Regions from separate parts of the Caballeronia sp. RCC_10 genome, predicted to be linked through region 2. Evidence: riboswitches for the same ligand, from Rfam matches in the RefSeq annotation. Region 2 holds a riboswitch; the other holds the start of a gene.
What was found. A riboswitch is a leader RNA that binds a small molecule or an ion and turns the genes downstream of it on or off. The one in region 2 is predicted to bind cobalamin.
Positions count from the first base shown of each region.

Region 1 (10,128 bases), on a different contig from region 2:
TCGGCGTGTGCGGCGGCGTGAACGTGTTCGCAGCCGAAGCGCCGCGCGTGCCGACGATATCGACGGAAGCCGTGCTCGCGGCCAATCCCGAAGCGATCGTGACCGCGACGCCCGGCGCAACGAAGCCGGATCGCGCGCTGCCGGCGCTCGACCGGTGGAAGCGATGGACATCGATGACCGCGGTCGCGCGCGGCAATCTGTTCGGCATCGATGGCGATGTCATCAACCGGCCGACGCCGCGCATCGCGATCGGAGCGGCCGAGTTATGTCGCGATCTGGATGTGGCGCGGGCGAAGCGATAAGCGCGACTTACGCGTTCCACCGCACGACGACCCATCGCTCACCCGCCCGACGAAGCCAGACGATCCCTTCGAAATCGATTGCCCACTGCAACACGCTCGCATAGTCGAGCCGAAGCAGACGCGCCGCCAGCACCCGCATCACGCCGGCGTGCGCGACGACATGCATCGCGGACGAAGCATCGGCGGATGCCTCGTCGAACCAGGCGAACACGCGGGCGCTGAACTGAGCGAGACTCTCGCCGCCATGCGGACGCGCGTGCTCGATGTCAACGGCCCACGCATCGATCAGCGCGCGATCGATGTCATCCCACGCGCAGCCTTCCCACGCGCCGAAGTGCATCTCGGAAAGCCGCGCATCGATGCGAGCAGTCCCGAGCGCATCCGCGAGCGATGCACAGCGGCGCAAAGGACTCGAATGCCATCCGTCGACGCAATCGGGCACGTGCAGCGCACGCATCCTCGCGAGCACGTCACGCGCCGATTCGCGCGCATCGCGAACAAGCGGCGCATCGGTCTGGCCGTAGCACACGCCCGCATCAATTGCGACAGCGGGATGACGTATCAGTACGAGATCCATGCCAGTCCGGTGAGATAGATCGCAAGCTCGAACACCTGCTGCGCGCAGCCGAGGCAATCGCCCGTATAACCGCCGATGCGCCGCACGAAGTAGCGCCCCGCGATGAAACGCAGCGACGCAAGCACGACAAGCGTCACGCAGGCGAAGCGCCAGCCCATCCATAGAAGCCACGGCAAGCCGAACGCCAGTGCAAGCGCGAGCGACATGACGCTCATGCGCTGCGCGACCGGCTTCGCCTTGCCTTCGGCGCGCACGTAATCGAGCGTGACGAGATAGCTGATCGCGAACGCGCGGCTCGCGGCGTGCGCGGCGATCATCAGCATTGCGGCGCGCATCGGCGGCAACGCGGCCAGCGTCTGCCACTTGAGCGCCAGCGCGATCACGAGCGCAATCGCCCCGAATGCGCCGATGCGCGAATCGTGCATGATGCGCAGCACGTCGTCGCGCGTATAGCCGCCGCCGAAGGCATCGGCGCAATCGGCGAGGCCGTCTTCGTGGAACGCGCCGGTCAGCACGAGCGTCGCGGTCATCGACAGCAAGACGGCCACGCCCGCCGGAAACACGCATAGCGCCGCGAGGTAGACGAGCGCCGCGACCCCGCCGACCATCGCGCCGACGAGCGGAAAGTAGCGCGCCGCCGCGTTCAGATACTCGCGCTCGAAGCCGACCCAGCGCGGCACCGGCACGCGCGTGAAGTAGCCGAGCGCGGTGAAGAAGTAACGCAGCTCGTCGAGCGGACGGCTCATGGCTGCGCGTCTTGCTTGTTCGATACGCCCGCCGAATCGAAGCTCGCCATCTCGTCGACGAACGCGACGGCCGCGCGCAAAAGCGGCAACGCGAGCGCCGCGCCCGTGCCTTCGCCAAGACGCAAGTCGAGTTGCAGCAGCGGCGCGGCGTCGAAGTGCGCCAGCATGCGCCGATGCCCCGCTTCGTTCGACGCATGCGCGAACACGCAGTAATCGAGCACGTCCGGCGCGATCTTCGATGCGACCAGCAACGCCGAACTCGCGATGAAGCCATCGACGAGCACCGTCATGCGCGCCTCGGCTGCGGCGAGGTACGCGCCCGTCATCATCGCGATCTCGAAGCCGCCGAACGTGGCGAGCGTATCGATCGCATCGCCGCCCGACGCATGCGTCGCGAGCGCGCGGGCCAGCACGTCGCGCTTGTGCGCGAGCCCGCGATCGTCGAGGCCGGTGCCGCGTCCGACACATTCGTCGATCGGCAATGCGCACAGGCGGCTCATCAGGCACGCCGCCGCCGATGTATTCGCGATCCCCATCTCGCCGAAGCCGATCACGTTCGTGCCGAGCGACGCGTGATGCCGCACGCGCGCCGCGCCCCGCGCGATGGCTTCGAGCGCCGTGTCGCGCGACATCGCCGCTTCATGCGCGAAGTTGCGCGTGCCGAGGCCGAGCGACAAACGCTCGTAACCGTGATCGATGGGTATCGGCGTCGCGACGCCCGCATCGACGATTTCGAGCGCCATGCCGACGGAACGCGACAACGCGTTGATCGCCGCGCCTCCGCTCAGAAAATTCGCGACCATCTGCGCCGTCACTTCCTGCGGATACGGACTCACGCCTTCAGCGGCGATGCCGTGATCGCCCGCGAACACGATCATCGCGGGACGGTCGATGCGCGGCTTCGTCGTGCGCTGTATCAGGCCCATTTGCAGCGCGAGCGGTTCAAGCCGCCCGAGGCTGCCCGGCGGCTTCGTCTTCATGTCGATGATGCGGCGCAGTTCGGGTTCGATGGCGCGATCGAGCGCGCGAGGCATCGGAATGGACATGGGCGATTCCTTGGTCATGAGGGGAAGCGAGGCACGAGCGCTTCATGCTCGCCATCGCGGATGAGCGCGAGCGGATAACCGAACGCGGCGCTCGCACGCTCGGCCGTGAGCACATCGGCGACGAGGCCGCCCTGCGCGCCGCCTTGGCCGTCGAGCAATAACGCATGCGTGGCAAAGCGGCGAGCGAGGTTCAGGTCGTGACACGAGAGCACGACCGCGCGGCGTTCATCGCGTGCCGCTTTCACGAGCGCATTCAGGCAGTCGATCTGATGATGCAGGTCGAGATGCGCGAGCGGTTCGTCGAGCAAGAGCAGCGGCGCGTTCTGGCACAGCACGGCGGCAAGCGCCACGCGTTGCCGTTCGCCGCCCGAGAGCGTCAGCACGTCGCGGGTTGCGAACGCGGCAAGGCCCAGCGCATCGAGCGCGGCGTGCGCGGCGGCGCGGTCGTCGTCGCTTTCCCAGCCCCAGCCGGTGAGATAAGGGAAGCGGTTGAGCAGCACGGTGTCGAGCACGGTCGCGCTGAAGGCGTCGTGCGTGCTCTGCGGCATCAGCGCGCGCCGGCGGGCAAGGTCCGCCGCGCGCCATTGCGCGAGCGCGCGGCCATCGAGCGATACGACGCCCGCCGCCGGTTTCGCGAGGCCCGCGAGGACGCCGATGAGCGTCGTCTTGCCCGCGCCGTTCGGCCCGGCGATGCACCACACTTCGCCCGCCGCGATGGTCGCGCTCAGGCCATCGACCAAGGTGCGGTCGCCGGCGCGCAGCGTGAGCGTGTCGATATGAAGTGTGTTCATCGCGGGCGGCGCAACAGCATCCACAGGAACATCGGCACGCCGACGAGCGCCGTCACGACGCCGACCGGCAACTGCCCCGGCGCGATGATCGTGCGCGCGGCGAGATCGGCGCTCATCACGGCGAGCCCGCCCGCGAGCGGCGCGGCCGGCACGAGCATGCGCTGATCGTTGCCGAAGGCGAGCCGCAGCAGATGCGGCACGACCAGCCCGACGAAGCCGATGGTCCCCGCCGTCGTCACCGCAGCCGCCGCCGCCAGCGACGCGACGAGATAGACGCGCAGGCGCAACCGTTCGACCGGCACGCCGAGCGCCCGCGCGGCGGCATCGCCGCGCAAGAGCACGTTCAGCTGCGGCGCGACGGGCGCGATCACGGCAAGCGCCACGCCCAGCGCAATCATCGCGGGCCAGGGAGTCGCTGCGCCGTTGAGGTCGCCGGTGAGCCAGAAGAGCATGCCGCGCAGCCGGTTCTCCGGCGCGATGCTGAGTATCAGCGTGATAAGCGCGCCCCATCCCGCCGCGATCACGACGCCCGTCAGCAAAAGCCTCGGCGATGCCTCCTGCTCCCCATGCCACACGTGCCTGCGAGCAAGGCCGAGCACCAGCACGATCGACACGAACGCGCCGATGCACGCGGCGAGATCGACGCCCCACCACGGCATCGACGCTAGCATCGCGGCCAGCGCGAACGCCGCCGCGCCGCCGGATACGCCGAGCACGTACGGCTCCGCGAGCGGATTGCGCAGCAGCACTTGCAGCAGCGCGCCGGCGAGCGCGAGCAGCGCACCCGACGCAAACCCCGCCAAGGCGCGCGGCAAACGCAAGGTGAGCACGATGTCATCGGCGATATCGGGCGTGGCCGAACGGGCATGCAGCAGCGCGGCGATCGCACGCGACATCGGCAGATTGACGCTGCCGAGCGCAAGCGATGCCGCGAGCGCGGCGAGCGCCATCGCGCCGAGCGCGAGCCAGATCAAGACGGCGCGGCTAGCGTTCATCGTTCACCAGCGACGACGCCACGCTCACGACGGATTCCATCCGAGCGTGATGTACGCACCGCGCCGCGGCGTGTTGTACGAATAAGCGAGTTCATAGTCCCGGTCGAACAGATTGTCGATGCGCGCGCTCACGTACCACGACTTCGTGATGTCATAGCGCGCGGACAGGTTCACGACGCCATAGCCCGCGAGCGTTGAATCGTAATCGCTGCGCGCGCCGCTCACGATCCACTCGCCGCCCACGCGCCAGCGTCCGATCGAACGATGCGCCGACAGCGATGCAAAGCGCCGCGCACGCCTCGTCAGTTCTTCGTGATTCGTCTCGTCGACGGGATTCTGGAACGTGACGCCCGCGCGGATATCGGTAGCGCCCACGTGCCCCGCCCACGATCCCTCGACGCCCTGCACCTTCGCGCGTCCCACGTTCTGCGCGATATAGAAGCCGCTGCCGTCCGATACGTAGTCGATTAGATTCGAATAGCGCGTCTGAAACGCCGTCACCCGCAGCACGCCCACTGCGTCCGATGCATATTGCAACGCGGCCTCGACCGAATGGCTGCGCTCCGGCTGAATCGACGCATTGCCGCTGAACGGATAGTAGAGGTCGTCGAAGCTCGGTGCGCGGAACGACGCCGCATAGCTCGCGCTCGCCCGCCAGTGAGCGTCGAACTTGTACGCGTAGCCGAGATAGTAGCTGTTCGCGCCGCCGAAGTCGGAGTACTGGTCGTGCCGCACGTTCGCCTGCACTTCGCTCCGACCGAAGCGCCCCACGTAGCCCGCGAACACCGAATTGACGTGACGGTCGGGCGCGCTCAGTTGATCCGAATCGAGCGACTGATCGAGATGCTCATAGCCGAACAGCAGCTTGTGGGCATCGGTGAGCCTGAAGTCGTTTTGCCAGAGGTACTGATGATTCTCCGAGTTGAATCGGCTCGTGTACACGCCGTTCTGCTCGATGTTCGCGCGGTCCTGCCCCTGCGCGATGGTGAAGTGCGTGGTCCAGCGATCGGTGAGCCTGCCGTTCGCGAACACCGAAGCCGAACGCACGCGGTCGTGCGTCTTGTTGATGTCGGCAGGGGTGCCGTATGCATCGTCGAAGCTGTCGACGCCGTTCGATTGCAGGAAGCGCACGCCCGCATCCCACTTGTCGGTGAACTTGTGGCGCAGCGTCGCGGCGACGCTTTCGTTCAAATAACCGTTCGCGTTCGGATTCGCACCGGGCGCGAGCGCCGGATCGATCGACGAGAAGCCGTCGGTCTTTTCGCGGGACACGTTCAGGCTGAAGGTGGTGCGGCCCTCGGCATCCAGCGCGCCGTCGACGCCCGCCGATTGACGCTGCGTGTGATAGCTGCCGTACTCGGCTTCGAAGTGAAAGCGCGGCGGGTGGGCATCGCCCTCTTTCGTGAAAATTTGCACGACGCCGCCGATCGCATTCGATCCATACAACGCCGATACATTGCCGTTCACCACTTCCACGCGGCCGGTCTGATCGAGCATCATTTGCGACAGCTGCGCCGCGCCGAGCGATACCGATTCGACACGCACGCCATCGATCAGCACGAGCGATTGCGACGACGCCGCGCCGCGTATGTACACGCCCGAGTTCGCGCCCGGCCCGCCGTTTCGTGTGACCTGTACGCCGGGCGCGAGCGCGATCAGGCCGAGCACGTCGCGAGCGTTGGTGTCGGCGATGTCCTGCTCGTCGAAGAGCGACGTTTGCGGGAGCGAATCGGCGAGCGGTTGCGCGGTGCGCGTCGCCGTGACGACGACGGGCGCGAGCGTTTGCGCGGCGGTATCGGCATGAGCAGATTGCACGAGTAGCGCGCTGAACGCCGCGCACGATGCCACGCAAACGGCGCGACGCTTCATGCCGGACGGAGATGAAACCATGCTTGAGAATCCAGTTCGGGGCTGGCGCGTGCCCCGCTCCCCGCGAGGTCTGTGCGCGACGCGCGCGCCGCTATGCCGATGACATGGACGCGCTGGACGATTGGCCGGTATCCGGGCTGGCGACGCTTCGTCCCGCCTTCCCGCGCATGGCGCGCAGTGGCGTCGACATGTTTCTTGCAGGGCGTGCCGCATGGCGAGTGACCGTGCGATGCGATGCGAGAAACGCGCGAGGGACGACTTGCAACTTGCGTTGCGGTCGCTTACCGTTGCGGGGGCAGCACAGGTTGGCGCGTCCCGGTCATGTGCCGTGGACTTCGCTCCCTGTTTCCCGTTTGACTGCATCCGCGAGAGAAGCGGACGCGAGCACCAAAAGTGCGGCAAGTGTAGGAGCGGGCATCGGGGCCGTCAAGAACGCGCGCCGTGCCCGGCACCCTGCAATCAACACGCACGCTCGCTCTTTCCACACACAAATGCATCGCGATGCGCGCATGTTCCGGGGTTGTTACGTCTCGAAACGAGACAATTATCGGAAGCTGCTTTGAACCGCGCTAAAATGCCAGGTCTTTAGAGGACGCAGCACATGCTCAACGAACTCGAATCACTGTCAGGAAACATCGGCCGGCTGATCCAGATCAGCGAGCGCCACCATCAGGCGCGTCTCGCGCTCGAAGCGCAAATCGAACAATTGCGCGCCGATTACGCGGGCGTTCAGGCCGAGCTCGTGCAGGTGCGAAGCGAGCGCGACGCATTGCAAGCCGAGCGCGACTCGCTCTCCGCGAAGATCGACGACGCACAGGTGCGCCTCAACGCAATCCTCGAGAAGCTGCCGCGTGGCAAAACGCATCACGCCGAAAGCGACAATCAGCTCGACCTTCTCAACGCCGAATCGCAGGCATCGCGCGACGCGCAGCCCGAACATGCGCATGCTGAAGAGATGCACGGCGAACATCATCACGGAGAGAAGGCATGACGACCACGCAAATCGAAGTATCCATTCTCGGGCAGCCGTATCGCCTTGCGTGCTCGCCGCAAACGGAAGCCGCGTTGCGCGAAGCAGTCGCCCGCGTCGACGCCGAAATGAACAAGATCCGCAATGCAAGCAGCGTGCGCGGCACGGATCGCATCGCGGTGATGGCCGCGCTGTCGCTGGCGTCCGAATTGCTTCGGCTGCAGGAAAGCGTGCGTCACGGCGAAGCCTTCCCGGCCGAAGAAATCCGCCGCACGGTGCACTCGATGAACCAGCAGCTCGGCGCGGTCATCGCACAATATGAAGTGCAGTGAGTGCAAGCCGTTTGCATGATGCGCTGATCTAATCAGCCTCGCGGTGTCAATCAAAAAAAGATACTGCGCGATCACGGCGCAGGGGCTGCACAAGGCAAATGATTGGTGTAGAGTGAGGTTTCCCTGCCTGGTGCGCCAAGGTCATATATTCCTTGAACCAATGTCACATTGGCACGGTTGCGGAACCTTGTAACACGGGCGCGCGCGTCACTAGTCTGATGTACCCGAAGTGTTGCTTACCGCGACCAATCTTGAACCCAGGTTCAGGATGCCGGCCTAGCGGCTGAGGCGGGGACCTTATCCAAACGGCATCGGTTTATCCGATGCCGTTTTCATTTGCATCGCCGATTCTTCCCGCTCTCCTCATGCGCTACTGGCTGATGAAGTCCGAACCGGACGAAGCGAGCATCGATCATCTCGCGCACGCGCCGAAGAAAACCCTGCCGTGGACCGGCGTGCGCAACTATCAGGCGCGCAACTTCATGCGCGACCAGATGCAAATTGGCGACGGCGTGCTCTTCTATCATTCGAGCTGTCCGGAGCCGGGTATCGCGGGCATCGCGAAGGTTGCTTCGACGGCCTATCCCGATCCCACGCAGTTCGATTCCAAGAGCCCCTACTTCGATCCCAAGTCCACGCAGGAAACGCCGCGCTGGCTGCTCGTCGACGTGAGCTTCGTCAGGAAAACGCCGCTCATTGCGCTTGCCGAATTGCGCGCGCACGATGCGCTTTCGGACATGCAAGTGCTGGCGCGCGGCAACCGGTTGTCCATCACGCCCGTCACCGAAGCGCAGTGGCGCTTTATTACCGAACGGCTCGCCGGAGACCGGAACTAAGGGCGCGAATGGACCGCCTAAGAGCCGTCGCGAAACGCGCGACGTTACAGGCCGGAGTCCTTCGATGATGAACAAGAAAATCGCCGCCGCACTCGCTCTCGCGATGTCGAGCGCCGCGCTCACCTTCTCGGCCACTGCCGCTGCGCAGACGGTCATCGCCAATCCGCAGCCTTCGGGCGTGCTCTCGCTGTCGGCTCAGGCCAGCACGCAAGTGCCGCAGGATGTCGTCACCATTATGCTCTTCTACGAGCAGGAAGCCGCCGATCCTTCATCGCTGACGACCACGCTGAATCAGCGTGCCGAGGCCGCCTTGCGCGAAGCGAAGGGCGTCGAAGGCGTCACCGCGAAGAGCGGCGCGTTCAGCGTGTATCCGTCGACGGATCGCGACGGCAAGATATCCGCGTGGCGCGGACGCACGGAAGTCGTGCTCGAATCGCATGACTTCGCGGCGGCCTCGAAGCTCGCGGGCAAGATGAGTTCGTCGATGCAGGTCGGCAACGTCACGTTCTCGCTGTCGCCGGAAGCCCAGCGCGCCGCTGCGCAGAAGCTCTCGACGCAGGCCATCGATTCGTTCCGCAAGCAGGCACAGGCCGCAGCGCAGGCGTTCGGCTATAGCAGCTTCACGATCCGGGAAGTGAACGTCGGCCAGAGCGGCGTGGCGCCGCGTCCGGTGATGATGATGCAGGCGCGCGGCATGAACGCCGATGCAAAGATGGCCGCGCCGATGGCGCTCGAAGCCGGCACGACGATGGTCACCGTCGACGTATCCGGCTCCGTGCAGATGGGGCGTTAAACGCCGTTGGTTCAGGCGGCGTTGGCCGGCACGCGCCGATGCCGCTTGTACGCCCACACCATCAGGACGATGCCCGCGATGACCATCGGCAGCGAAAGCCATTGGCCCATCGAAAGATTGAGCGCGAGCAGGCCGAGGTAATCGTCGGGTTCGCGTGCGAATTCCACCGTGAAGCGCGCGAGCCCGTAGCCGATCAGGAACAGCGCCGAGACTGCACCCATCGGACGCGGCTTGCGCGAGAACGTCCAGATCAGGATGAACAGCACGATGCCTTCGAGCGCGATCTCGTACAACTGCGACGGATGGCGCGGCAGCATCTGATACCGCTGGAAGACTTCGCTCAGATGCCATGGCGCATCCAGTTGCGGATTCTTGGCGAGCCAGACGGCGTCATCGTTCGACGAATGCTGGAAGAGCATGGCCCACGGCGCAGCCGGGTCCGTCACGCGGCCCCACAGCTCACCGTTGATGAAGTTGCCGAGCCGCCCCGCTGCCAGACCGAGCGGCACCATCGGCGCGACGAAATCCGTCACCTGCAGCCACGTGCGCTTGCGCTGATGCGCGAAGAGCACCATCGCGAGCGTCACGCCGAGAAAGCCGCCGTGAAACGACATCCCGCCTTCCCATACCTTGAAGATATCGAGCGGATGCGACAGGTAGTAGCTCGCCTTATAGAACACCACGTAGCCGAGGCGCCCGCCGAGAATGGTGCCGAGCACGCCGTAGAACAGCATGTCGTCGATGTCCTTCGCGGTCCAGCCCTGGTTGGCGACGAACGGCAGCTTCAGCCGCAGCCGGCCAATGACGATGGCCGAAATGAACGCCACCAGATACATGAGCCCGTACCAGCGCACGGCAAGCGGTCCGAGAT
Region 1 is NZ_JBFUPT010000001.1:775,207-785,334, forward strand. It holds gene AB6804_RS03680 (cobalamin-binding protein) at 1-302, shown strand, start outside; gene cobC (alpha-ribazole phosphatase family protein) at 310-879, opposite strand; gene AB6804_RS03690 (adenosylcobinamide-GDP ribazoletransferase) at 864-1,625, opposite strand; gene cobT (nicotinate-nucleotide--dimethylbenzimidazole phosphoribosyltransferase) at 1,622-2,671, opposite strand; gene AB6804_RS03700 (ABC transporter ATP-binding protein) at 2,686-3,462, opposite strand; gene AB6804_RS03705 (FecCD family ABC transporter permease) at 3,459-4,457, opposite strand; gene AB6804_RS03710 (TonB-dependent receptor plug domain-containing protein) at 4,482-6,347, opposite strand; cobalamin riboswitch at 6,432-6,733, opposite strand; gene AB6804_RS03715 (hypothetical protein) at 6,928-7,317, shown strand; gene AB6804_RS03720 (cell division protein ZapA) at 7,314-7,628, shown strand; RNA gene ssrS (6S RNA) at 7,746-7,927, shown strand; gene AB6804_RS03730 (EVE domain-containing protein) at 7,994-8,464, shown strand; gene AB6804_RS03735 (SIMPL domain-containing protein) at 8,532-9,257, shown strand; gene lgt (prolipoprotein diacylglyceryl transferase) at 9,269-10,128, opposite strand, start outside.
Region 1: linked by a shared signal. The riboswitch ahead of AB6804_RS03710 (TonB-dependent receptor plug domain-containing protein) and the one ahead of cobG (precorrin-3B synthase) in region 2 are both predicted to bind cobalamin.

Region 2 (10,128 bases):
TCGGCCGTATTGACGATACGCGTCGCGCGATGCCCCGACAACACGGCGTCAGGCACCAGCGATCCGGCATACAGGATCACCGGGCATGTGCGAATCAGCCTTTGCCCTTTGACGGTGATGAGTTCGGGATCGCCCGGTCCTGCGCCGATGAAGTAGACGGTCATTGGTTGTTCGTGTGGAAAGCGAGCAGCGCATTGAACGCGCTCGCGGGGTCGTCGAATTCGCGCTCGGCCGCCGGCAACGCGGGACGCGCGAGCATCACGACGGGCAGCCCTCTTTCGCGCGCCACGGCGAGCTTCGCTTCCGTCGCCTTGCCGCCGCTGTTCTTGCTGACGATCACGTCGATGCGCGCCGCATCGATGAGCGCACGTTCGCCGGCGATATCGAACGGGCCGCGTGCGTCGATGATATCGGCGCGCGCGTTGCCTGCGTGCGGATCGAGACAGCGGATGGTCCAGTGCTGCGACGCGGGAATCTCATCGAGATGCGCAAGCGGCTCGCGGCCAAGCGTGAACAGTGGCCGACGGAACGCCGCGATCTCTTCGACGACGCCGCGCCAGTTCGCCGCCTCGCGCCAGTCGTCGCCGGGTTGTGGCTGCCATGCGGGACGCCGCACGGCCCAGAGCGGAATGCCGGCAGCGGTGCAGGCCTCGCGCGCATGACGGCTCATTTGCGCGGCATAGGGATGCGTCGCATCGACGACGAGCGCGATATCGTTCGCGTGCAGATGGCCGATCAACCCCGCCACGCCGCCGAATCCGCCGACGCGCACTTCGCACGCGAGATCGGCAGGGACGCGTGCGAGGCCCGCGATGCTGTAGACATGCGGTTTCGTTAGCCGTCGCGCGATGGCGAGCGCATCGCCCGTTCCGCCCAGCAGCAAGACACGCTTCATACTGCGCTTCCCACGATCACCCCTTGCCTGTCGATGGCGAACGTCTCCACGACGATGCCTCGCGGCACCACATCTTGTGCGACGTCACGTGCCCGCGCGCAGACGACATCACCCAGTTCGATGCTCTCGGCGCGCGCCAGCTTCAACGCTTCCTGACTCGTATTAGCCGCGCGAATCGCGGATTGCAGAGAGTCGCTTGCACCGGCATCGGCGGCCCACACCGCGAGCAAGGTCAAGTCGATACTCGAGCTGCGGCTATGCAGGTCCATATGTCCCGCAGCGAGCTTGCTCAGCTTCCCGAAGCCACCGCATAGACTGAGCTTCTCGACGGGCGCGCGCCGCAAGTGCTTCAACACCGCGCCCGCGAAATCGCCCATTTCGATCAGCGCGATATCGGGCATGCCGTAGCGCGCGCGCATCGCGTCCTCGCTCTGGTTGCCCGTGCATGCCGCGATATGCCGCACACCGTTGGCCCGCGCGACGTCGATGCCCTGATGAATCGACGCGATGTACGCCGAACACGAAAACGGCCTGACGATGCCGGTCGTGCCGAGTATCGACAAACCGCCGACGATACCGAGCCGCGGGTTCATGGTTTTCTGCGCGAGCGCCGCGCCATTTTCGACACCGATGGTCACGTCGAAGCCACCCGCATAGCCCGCGATGGCCGCGAGTCGTTCGAGATGCCCGGTCATCATCTGACGAGGAACAGGGTTGATCGCCGGTTCGCCGATCGCGAGCGCAAGTCCCGCACGCGTCACGGTGCCGACGCCCGGCCCGGCATGAAAGCGCACGCCCGTATCCGCCGACAGTCGCACGCGCGCGAACACCAGCGCGCCGTGCGTGACGTCGGGATCGTCGCCGGCATCCTTGATGACGCCTGCTTCCGCTTCATCGCGCTCGCCGTCGATCAGGCGGCAGAATTCGAGCTTCATCGTGACGTGCTGGCCCCGTGGCAACAGGATCTCGGCGCGTTCGCTCGCTTCGCCCGTCAACAAGAGACGCGCAGCCGCGAGACTCGTTACGGTCGCGCAGCTTCCGGTGGTATAGCCGCTTCTCAGCGGCGCGGGGGTGTCGGGCGTTTCGTCGCGCATGCGTCGAATGGAACGATATAGTTAGGAACGCTCACGACTTTGCAACATGCAGCAAGGTGATCGGCAACGCTTGCCGCCACGTATCGAAGCTGCCGAGCGGCTCGGCGTGCGCGACGCTCACGCGCGTCAGTTCGCCGCCATGCCGCGCCCGCCAGTGGACGAGCGCCGCTTCGCTCTGCAACGTCACCGCGTTGACGATGAGACGACCGCCCTGACGCAGACGCGACCAGCAGGCATCGAGCACGCCGGGCGCGGTCGCCCCTCCGCCGACGAATACCGCATCCGGTGCGGGAAGGCCATTCAGCGCGGCGGGCGCTTCGCCCTTCACGAGCCTAAGCGTCGGCACGCCGAGCGCATCGCGGTTGTGCTCGATGAGACGCTGCCGCCCTTCATTTGCTTCGATCGCAATCGCGCGGCACGCCGGATGCGCGCGCATCCATTCGATGCCGATCGAACCGCAGCCCGCGCCCACATCCCATAGCAACTCGCCGGGCTGCGGCGCAAGACGCGCGAGCGTGATGGCGCGCACATCGCGCTTGGTGAGCTGGCCATCGTGACGATAGGCTTCGTCGGGCAGACCGGGCGTGAGCGGCGGGCCGGCGTGGCCTGCGTGCGTCCTGCATTCGATCGCCACGAGATTGAGCGCAGCGACTTGCGGCTCGCGCCAATCGTCCGCACGTTCGTCGATGCGGCGCTCGCCGATACCGCCAAGGTGCTCGAACACGCTCATGCGGCTCGCGCCGAAGCCATGCACGGTCAGCAACGATGCGATAGCCGCGGGCGTCGAGCCATCGGCGCTCAGGACGAGAAGCCGCGCGCCGCGAAACGTATGGGCGAGCAGTTCAGCGACCGGACGCCCGACGAGCGATACGCACTGTGCATCCTGCAACGCCCAGTGGAGACGCGCCGCTGCGAGCGATAGCGAGGAAGGCGCGGGAATCACGCGCATTTCGTCGGGCGAAAGCTCGCGTGCAAGCGTGGCGCCGACGCCGAAGTGCATCGGATCGCCGCTTGCGAGCACGCATACTCGCGTGCCGCGCGTGCGTTCCGCGAGCACGGCATCGATGGAAAACGGTTTGGGCCACGGCACGCGGCGCGCCGGAATGCGTGCGGGCAGAAGCGCGAGATGACGCTCGCCACCGTGGATCGAACCGGCTTCGATGAGCGCGCGACGTGCCGCGCGGCTCAGGCCATGCCAGCCGTCCTCGCCGATACCCACCACGGTCAGCCAGGTCGACATGCGCCGTTCCCTCCTTGCGGTTCGCCGCGCGCATCACGAGAAAACTGCATGCACGAAGCGGTCTGATGGTCGATAAAAGCGGGCATAATACAACGTCCGTCGGTGCCTGCCAGGGTAAAACCTGAAGGGCCTAACAGGGAACACAGCAAAACTGTGGCTGCCCCCGCAATTGTACGCAGCGAGTCCGCGCTCCACTGCCACTGGTTTATACCGGGAAGGCCGGCGCGGATGGCGACCTGCCAGCCAAGAGACCTGCCGACGCCAGAATCAACGCTTATTTCGCGCGAGCCTGCCGGGCGGGGTGTACCGGTCTGTTCATGGCGCGATACCGCATCCGTCACGCATTTGAACGCACATTCTTCAACATCGCGGCCATCGGCTTGTCCCGGCCTCATGCGCATCGTGCCCGCACGAGACGGCGGCCTCGCCCGCTTGCGTCTCATCGGCGGCGAACTGAGCGCGCATGCAGCACATGCGGTTGCACGCGCCGCCGTGCGTTGCGGTTCGGGCGTCATCGACGTGACGAACCGCGCCAATCTGCAACTGCGCGGCATCCGCGACGATGCCCACGCGGAACTCATCGATAGCGCCTTGAACGCCGGCCTCGGTCCGCAAGCGGAAGGCGGCGACGATATCCGCAACGTCATGCTAAGCCCGCTCGCCAACGACGCGACGCGCACGCTCGCCGCCAGCATCATTGCCGCGATGCAGAACGATGCCGCGCTGCACGCGTTATCGCCGAAGTTTTCGCTTCAACTGGATGGCGGCGAATCGCTCACCATGCTCGACCATACGCATGATGTGTGGCTCTCCGCACTCGATGGCGGCGCGCGTTTTGCGTTCGGTTTTGCAGGGTCGATGCCGCATCGCGTCGAACATGCTCCCGCGCTTGGCAGCATTGCACGCGATGATGCCGTGCGTTTCGTTATTGCAGTGCTGCATGCGTTTCTGGCACAGGCTACGCAGCAAGAACATCGCATGCGCGAGGTGCTTGCACGCATCGGCGTTGCGCGCTTTCTCGATGCGCTTTCCTTCGATGCCGCATGCACGACATGGCGACGTGCGCCGTCCGATGCGTCGCTGCGTCTGGGCGCACACGCAATGCCCGAACACGATGCATGGTACGTCGGCGCGCAACCGCCGCTTGGCCGTCTGGACGCGGCGACGCTCGACGCGCTTGCTGATCTTGCGTCATCGCATGCGCAGGGGCGGCTCACTTTCACGCCGTGGCAAAGTGTAGTGCTTCCCGGCGTCGCAATGCAGGACACGCAATACGTGATCAATCGCGTCGATGCGCTCGGCCTCGTCACCGACCCGCGCCATCCGCTTGCGCGACTCATCGCATGTACAGGATCGGCCGGCTGCGGGAAAAGCCACGCCGACACCAAAGCCGATGCGCACCGCCTCGCGCCGCTGTTGCCGCCGGATACACACGTGCACTTGAGCGGTTGCGATCGTTCGTGCGCGGCGGCGCATCCGGTTGAAGTAACGCTGTTCGCGGTCGGAACCGGCCGCTATGACGTGCATCAGCAGGCGCAGTGCGTCGCGCACGATCTTTCCATCGAAGAGGCGGCCGCATGGCTTGCCCGGAGCCATGCCGATGCTTGACTACATTCGCGACGGCGCCGAAATCTATCGTCAGTCGTTTGCGACGATTCGCGCCGAAGCCAACCTGAGCGCCATTCCTTCCGATATCGAGAAGCTCGCCGTGCGTTTGATCCATGCGTGCGGCATGACCGATATCGTCGATAACTTGCGTTTTTCCCCCGGCGCAGGCGATGCGGGCCGCGCGGCGCTTGCTGCGGGCGCACCCATTCTCTGCGATGCACGCATGGTCGCGGAAGGCATCACGCGCGCACGCCTTCCCGCCGACAACCGCGTGATCTGCACGCTTGGCGATCCATCCGTGCCCGAACGCGCCCGTGCGATGAACAACACGCGATCCGCCGCCGCGCTCGAGCTATGGCGGTCGCATCTGGAAGGCGCGATCGTCGCGATCGGCAATGCGCCGACCGCCCTCTTTCATTTGCTCGACATGATCGATGACGGCGCACCGAAACCCGCGCTCATTCTGGGCTTTCCGGTTGGTTTCATCGGCGCGGCGGAATCCAAGGCGCTGCTTGCGTCCGACAGCCGCGGCGTGCCTTACGTCGCCTTGCTCGGACGGCGCGGCGGAAGCGCAATGGCCGCCGCCGCAGTGAACGCACTTGCTTCGGAGACCGAATGATGAGCGGACGGCTATATGGCCTAGGCGTCGGTCCGGGCGATCCCGAACTCATCACGGTCAAGGCGCTGCGGCTGCTGAAGTCCGCGCCGGTCGTTGCCTATTTCGTCGCGAAGGGAAAGAAAGGCAATGCGTTCGGCATCATTGAGTCGCATCTCGACGATACACAAACGCGCCTGCCGCTCGTCTATCCGGTCACGACGGAAGCGCTCGAACCGCCGCTTTGCTACGAAACCATCATCAGCGCGTTCTACGATGAATCCGCGCTCGCCATCGCCGATCATCTCGAAGCGGGGCGCGATGTCGCGGTAATCTGCGAAGGCGATCCCTTTTTCTACGGCTCGTACATGTATCTGCACGACCGCCTGGCCGGACGCTTCGACGCGCATGTGGTCCCCGGCGTGTGCTCGATGCTCGGCGGCGTATCGGTGCTGGGCGCGCCGCTCGTGTATCGCAATCAAAGTCTCAGCGTCCTTTCGGGCGTGCTGCCTGAAGAGGAACTTCGGCGCAAGCTCGAATCGTCGGATGCGGCCGTCGTCATGAAACTCGGACGCAACTTCGAGAAAGTGCGCCGCGTCCTGATCGAACTCGGGCTCGACAAGCGCGCGCTTTATGTCGAACGCGCGACGATGGCGAATCAACGCATCGTCCCGCTCGATGAAGTCGATCCGATGGCGTCGCCTTATTTCTCGCTGCTCGTCGTGCCGGGGAAAAAATGGCAGGCGTGAAGACGCATTCGACGCTTGCCATCGTCGTGCTCGGTGAGAGCGCGATGCACACTGCCCGGCGCATTCAGGCGCAATATGCCGGATCGCTCGTGCATGGTCTTGCGGGCCGCGTGGACGCTGATCTCGCTTACGAGAATTTCGGCGCGCACCTGCGTTCGCTCTATGCAGCCGACACGCCGATTGTCGCGCTATGTGCCGCGGGGATCGTGATTCGTGCACTTGCGCCCTGCCTGAGCGACAAGCAAGCCGAACCGCCCGTGCTGGCCATCGCGCAGGACGGTAGCGCGGTAGTGCCGCTCCTCGGCGGCATGAGCGGCGTCAACGTGCTTGCCAAAGAAATCGCTGCTGCGCTCGACGTAAAACCTGCGATCACGACAAGCGGCGAATTGCGCTTCGGCACATGCCTGCTTGCGCCGCCGGAAGGATATGCGCTGGCCGATATCGAGCGCGGCAAGCGCTTCGTATCAGACTTGCTCGCGGGCGAAACGACGCGCATAGAAGGTCATGCACCCTGGCTCGATCACGCCGATCTTCCGCGCAATGCGGATGCGCGCCTGGCGGTGCGCGTCACGCCACATATCGATGAACACAACGACGCGCTCGTGATTCACCCGCGCTGCGTGGTGGCGTGGGTGCATGACGTAAGCGGTCCAGTCGCAGAACGCGTGCGTGATGCGTTGCAAGCACACCGCTTGTCGCCGCTTGCGCTCGCAGCACTCGTCGCGCCGACGCACGCGATGACTTGCGATGCCCTCGCCGATGCCGCCAGCGCACTCAACGTGCCGCTGCGTTTCAGCGACGCGATGCCTTCGCGAGACATCGGCATTACCGTGGCGGACGGCCCTGTCGATGTGCAAACCATTGGCCGCGCCCGCGGCACGCTGACCGTAATCGGTCTGGGCCCCGGCAAAGCGGATCTGATGACGCCCGCATCGAAGGCCGCGCTCATCGCCGCGCAGGACGTGCTCGGCTATGAAACGTATCTGCGCATGGCGAGACCGTATCGCGCCGATCAGTGCGTGCATATGAGCGACAACCGCGAAGAGTTGCAACGCGCGCGCCATGCTTTCGAACTCGCGAGCGCCGGACGCAACGTGGTTGTCGTTTCATCGGGCGATCCGGGCGTATTCGCGATGGCCGCCGCCGTGCTCGAAGCATTGGACGAAGGCCGCGCGGCGCATCCTGAATGGAACGCGGTCAAGCTGATCATTTTACCGGGCGTATCCGCGTCCCTAGCGACGGCCGCACGCGCGGGCGCACCGCTCGGCCACGACTTCTGCGTGCTGTCGCTATCGGACAACCTGAAGCCTTGGGACGTGATCGAGAAACGCATCACACATGCGTGCGAAGCCGATCTCGTGATGGCGTTCTACAACCCGCTATCGAAGGCGCGGCCCTCGCAGTTCGATCGCGCGATGAGCATCGTGCGGCAGTATCGCGACGCAGCGACGCCCGTCGTGCTCGGCCGCGACGTGGGGCGTCCCGCCGAAACGATTCGCACGGTTACGCTGGGCGAGCTGCACGGCGGCCTCGTCGATATGCGCACGATGGTGATCGTCGGTTCATCGCGAACACGCACGTTCGGCAACTGGGTCTATACGCCGCGCTGGTATTAAAGCAGCGCATCCGCCGATACGCATTGCGCTCGCCACGACACCGCCAACGCCTCCGCCCCGCCGACACGCACGAGTCCATCCTCGAAATTCACGACGATGATGCGATCTGCAAAGGAAGGCGCGGCGGGCCGCTCGTTCACGCGGCCATCGGTCAGCAGCCATAGCCAGCGGCGCTGATTGGGCCTGCGCCGTGCGGCGCGCGCAAGCACCGTTGCCGCGCTCGCCATGCCGAGCGTGAGCGGCGTACCGCCTCCGCCGCCGATCGGCGCAATCCATCGCTCGTTGAACCAATGCGCCGCGCCCGGCTGACGGCGCACTTCGGCGCGTCCACCGCCGAAGCACACCAGCGCGACTTCAGCGCGCTCGCGATAAGCGCGGTCGAACAGCGCGATCAACATGCCTTTGGCGCGTGCGAGACGCTCGCCGCCTAGCATCGAGCCGGAACAATCGAGCACGAAGCAATGCAGCGCGCTCGCGTCGCCATCGGTGCGGCGAAAGCGCATATGTGCCGCATGAAAAGGCGCGGCGCGCTTCGCCCGCAGCGTCGCCATCCAGTCGATGCGTGCGCTGTCCGCGCCATCGTGCGCAGCGTAGCGGCCCCGCGAACGCGCATCCTGCCATCGAAGACGATGCGCTTGCGCATCGGCGTCGAGCCTTCGATGGCTCAGGCTTTTTTTTCGGCGAGCGGCCTGACTTGCTTGATCTTCGCGGCGCCAACCGGTTCGGGCGGCACATAGCCCCATTCGCCATCCTGTGCGCTCGCGCCGTTTGCCTGACGAGGCGGCATTTCATGCGGCGATCTCTGCGACGGCGCGTCCTGCTCACGGCGCCGATGACGCAACACGGCTTCGGCCACGCACTCGACATGCTTCGTCTCGACGCGATGCGCGCCTTCGAGCGCCGCGAGCGCACGCGCCGCGCGTAGCATCACGAGGTCCGCGCGAAGGCCATCCACTTGCGCGGCGATACAAAGCTCGCTGACGCGCGCATGAACGGCATCGTCGAAATCGTAGTCGTTCAGCGCGGCGCGGGCAGCATCGATACGTTCGCCGAGCGCAGCCTGATTGTCCGCATGGATCACACGAAATGCTTCGGGGTCCGTATCGAATGCAAGACGCGACTTGACGATTCTCTGCCGCACGTTCGCATCGAAACAATTGTCCAGTTCCACCGCGAGCCCGAAGCGGTCCAGCAATTGCGGACGCAGTTCGCCTTCTTCCGGGTTCATCGTCCCGATAAGAACGAAGCGTGCATCATGCCGGTGCGAAATGCCGTCGCGTTCGATGATGTTCACGCCGCTCGCCGCCACATCGAGCAACTGATCGACGAGCGGATTCGGCAACAGGTTCACTTCGTCGACATACAGCACGCCGCGATGCGCCTTCGCCAGAAGGCCCGGCGAGAACTTCACGCCGCCGTCGCGCAACGCAGTCTGGATATCGAGCGTGCCGATCAACTGTTCCTCGCTTGCGCCGAGCGGCAAGGTCACGAGCCGCCCTTCGGGCAGAAGCTCCGCGAGCGCGCGCGCCGCCGTTGATTTCGCGGTGCCGCGCGGCCCGCTGACGAGCACGCCGCCAAGCGACGGATCGACGGCCGCGAGCAGCAAAGCCTGCTGCAACGGCGCCTGTCCGACGAGCGCGGTGAAAGGAAACACTGGAAATGAAGAGGTTTCGTTCAAATCTGTCGGCTCTCGAGTTGCTGCTCGACATCGAGCAGATGCTGCGTCACCGCCTCGCGATAGTCGCCCGGCGCTTGCCACAAGCCGCGCTCCATCGCTTCGAGCAAACGCTCGCAGATCGACTGCAACGCGTGCGGGTTGTGACGGGCGATGAAGTCGCGCGTGCCGGCATCGTTCACATAGGCATCGGTGACGAGCGCATATTGATGATCGGACACGACGCGCGCCGTGGCGTCGTAGCCGAATAGATAATCGACCGTTGCGGCCAGTTCCGATGCGCCCTTGTAGCCGTGTCGCTTGACGCCATCGATCCATTTCGGATTGACAACGCGCGCACGCACCACGCGCGCAATTTCTTCGTTCAGCGTACGAACGCGCGGCGCCGCCGGGTTGCTGTGATCGGCGTTGTACGCCTGCGGCTGCAGGCCGGACAGATAACGCACTGCCGCCACCATGCCGCCCTGAAACTGGTGATAGTCGTTCGAATCGAGAATGTCGTGTTCGCGATTGTCCTGGTTTTGCAGCACCACATCGAGCGATGAGAGACGCGTGCCGAAGCTCGCGCGCGCTTCGACGCCGTCGCCGCCTTGCGAATACGCATAACCGCCCGTGCTTTGATAAGCCTCCGAGAGATCGGCGTCGGTGTGCCATTG
Region 2 is NZ_JBFUPT010000004.1:265,421-275,548, reverse strand. It holds gene cobM (precorrin-4 C(11)-methyltransferase) at 1-164, opposite strand, end outside; gene AB6804_RS11010 (cobalt-precorrin-6A reductase) at 161-895, opposite strand; gene AB6804_RS11005 (cobalt-precorrin-5B (C(1))-methyltransferase) at 892-1,989, opposite strand; gene cbiE (precorrin-6y C5,15-methyltransferase (decarboxylating) subunit CbiE) at 2,021-3,229, opposite strand; cobalamin riboswitch at 3,313-3,504, shown strand; gene cobG (precorrin-3B synthase) at 3,623-4,837, shown strand; gene AB6804_RS10990 (precorrin-8X methylmutase) at 4,830-5,456, shown strand; gene AB6804_RS10985 (precorrin-2 C(20)-methyltransferase) at 5,453-6,181, shown strand; gene cobJ (precorrin-3B C(17)-methyltransferase) at 6,169-7,797, shown strand; gene AB6804_RS10975 (VWA domain-containing protein) at 7,794-8,348, opposite strand; gene AB6804_RS10970 (ATP-binding protein) at 8,462-9,451, opposite strand; gene cobN (cobaltochelatase subunit CobN) at 9,472-10,128, opposite strand, start outside.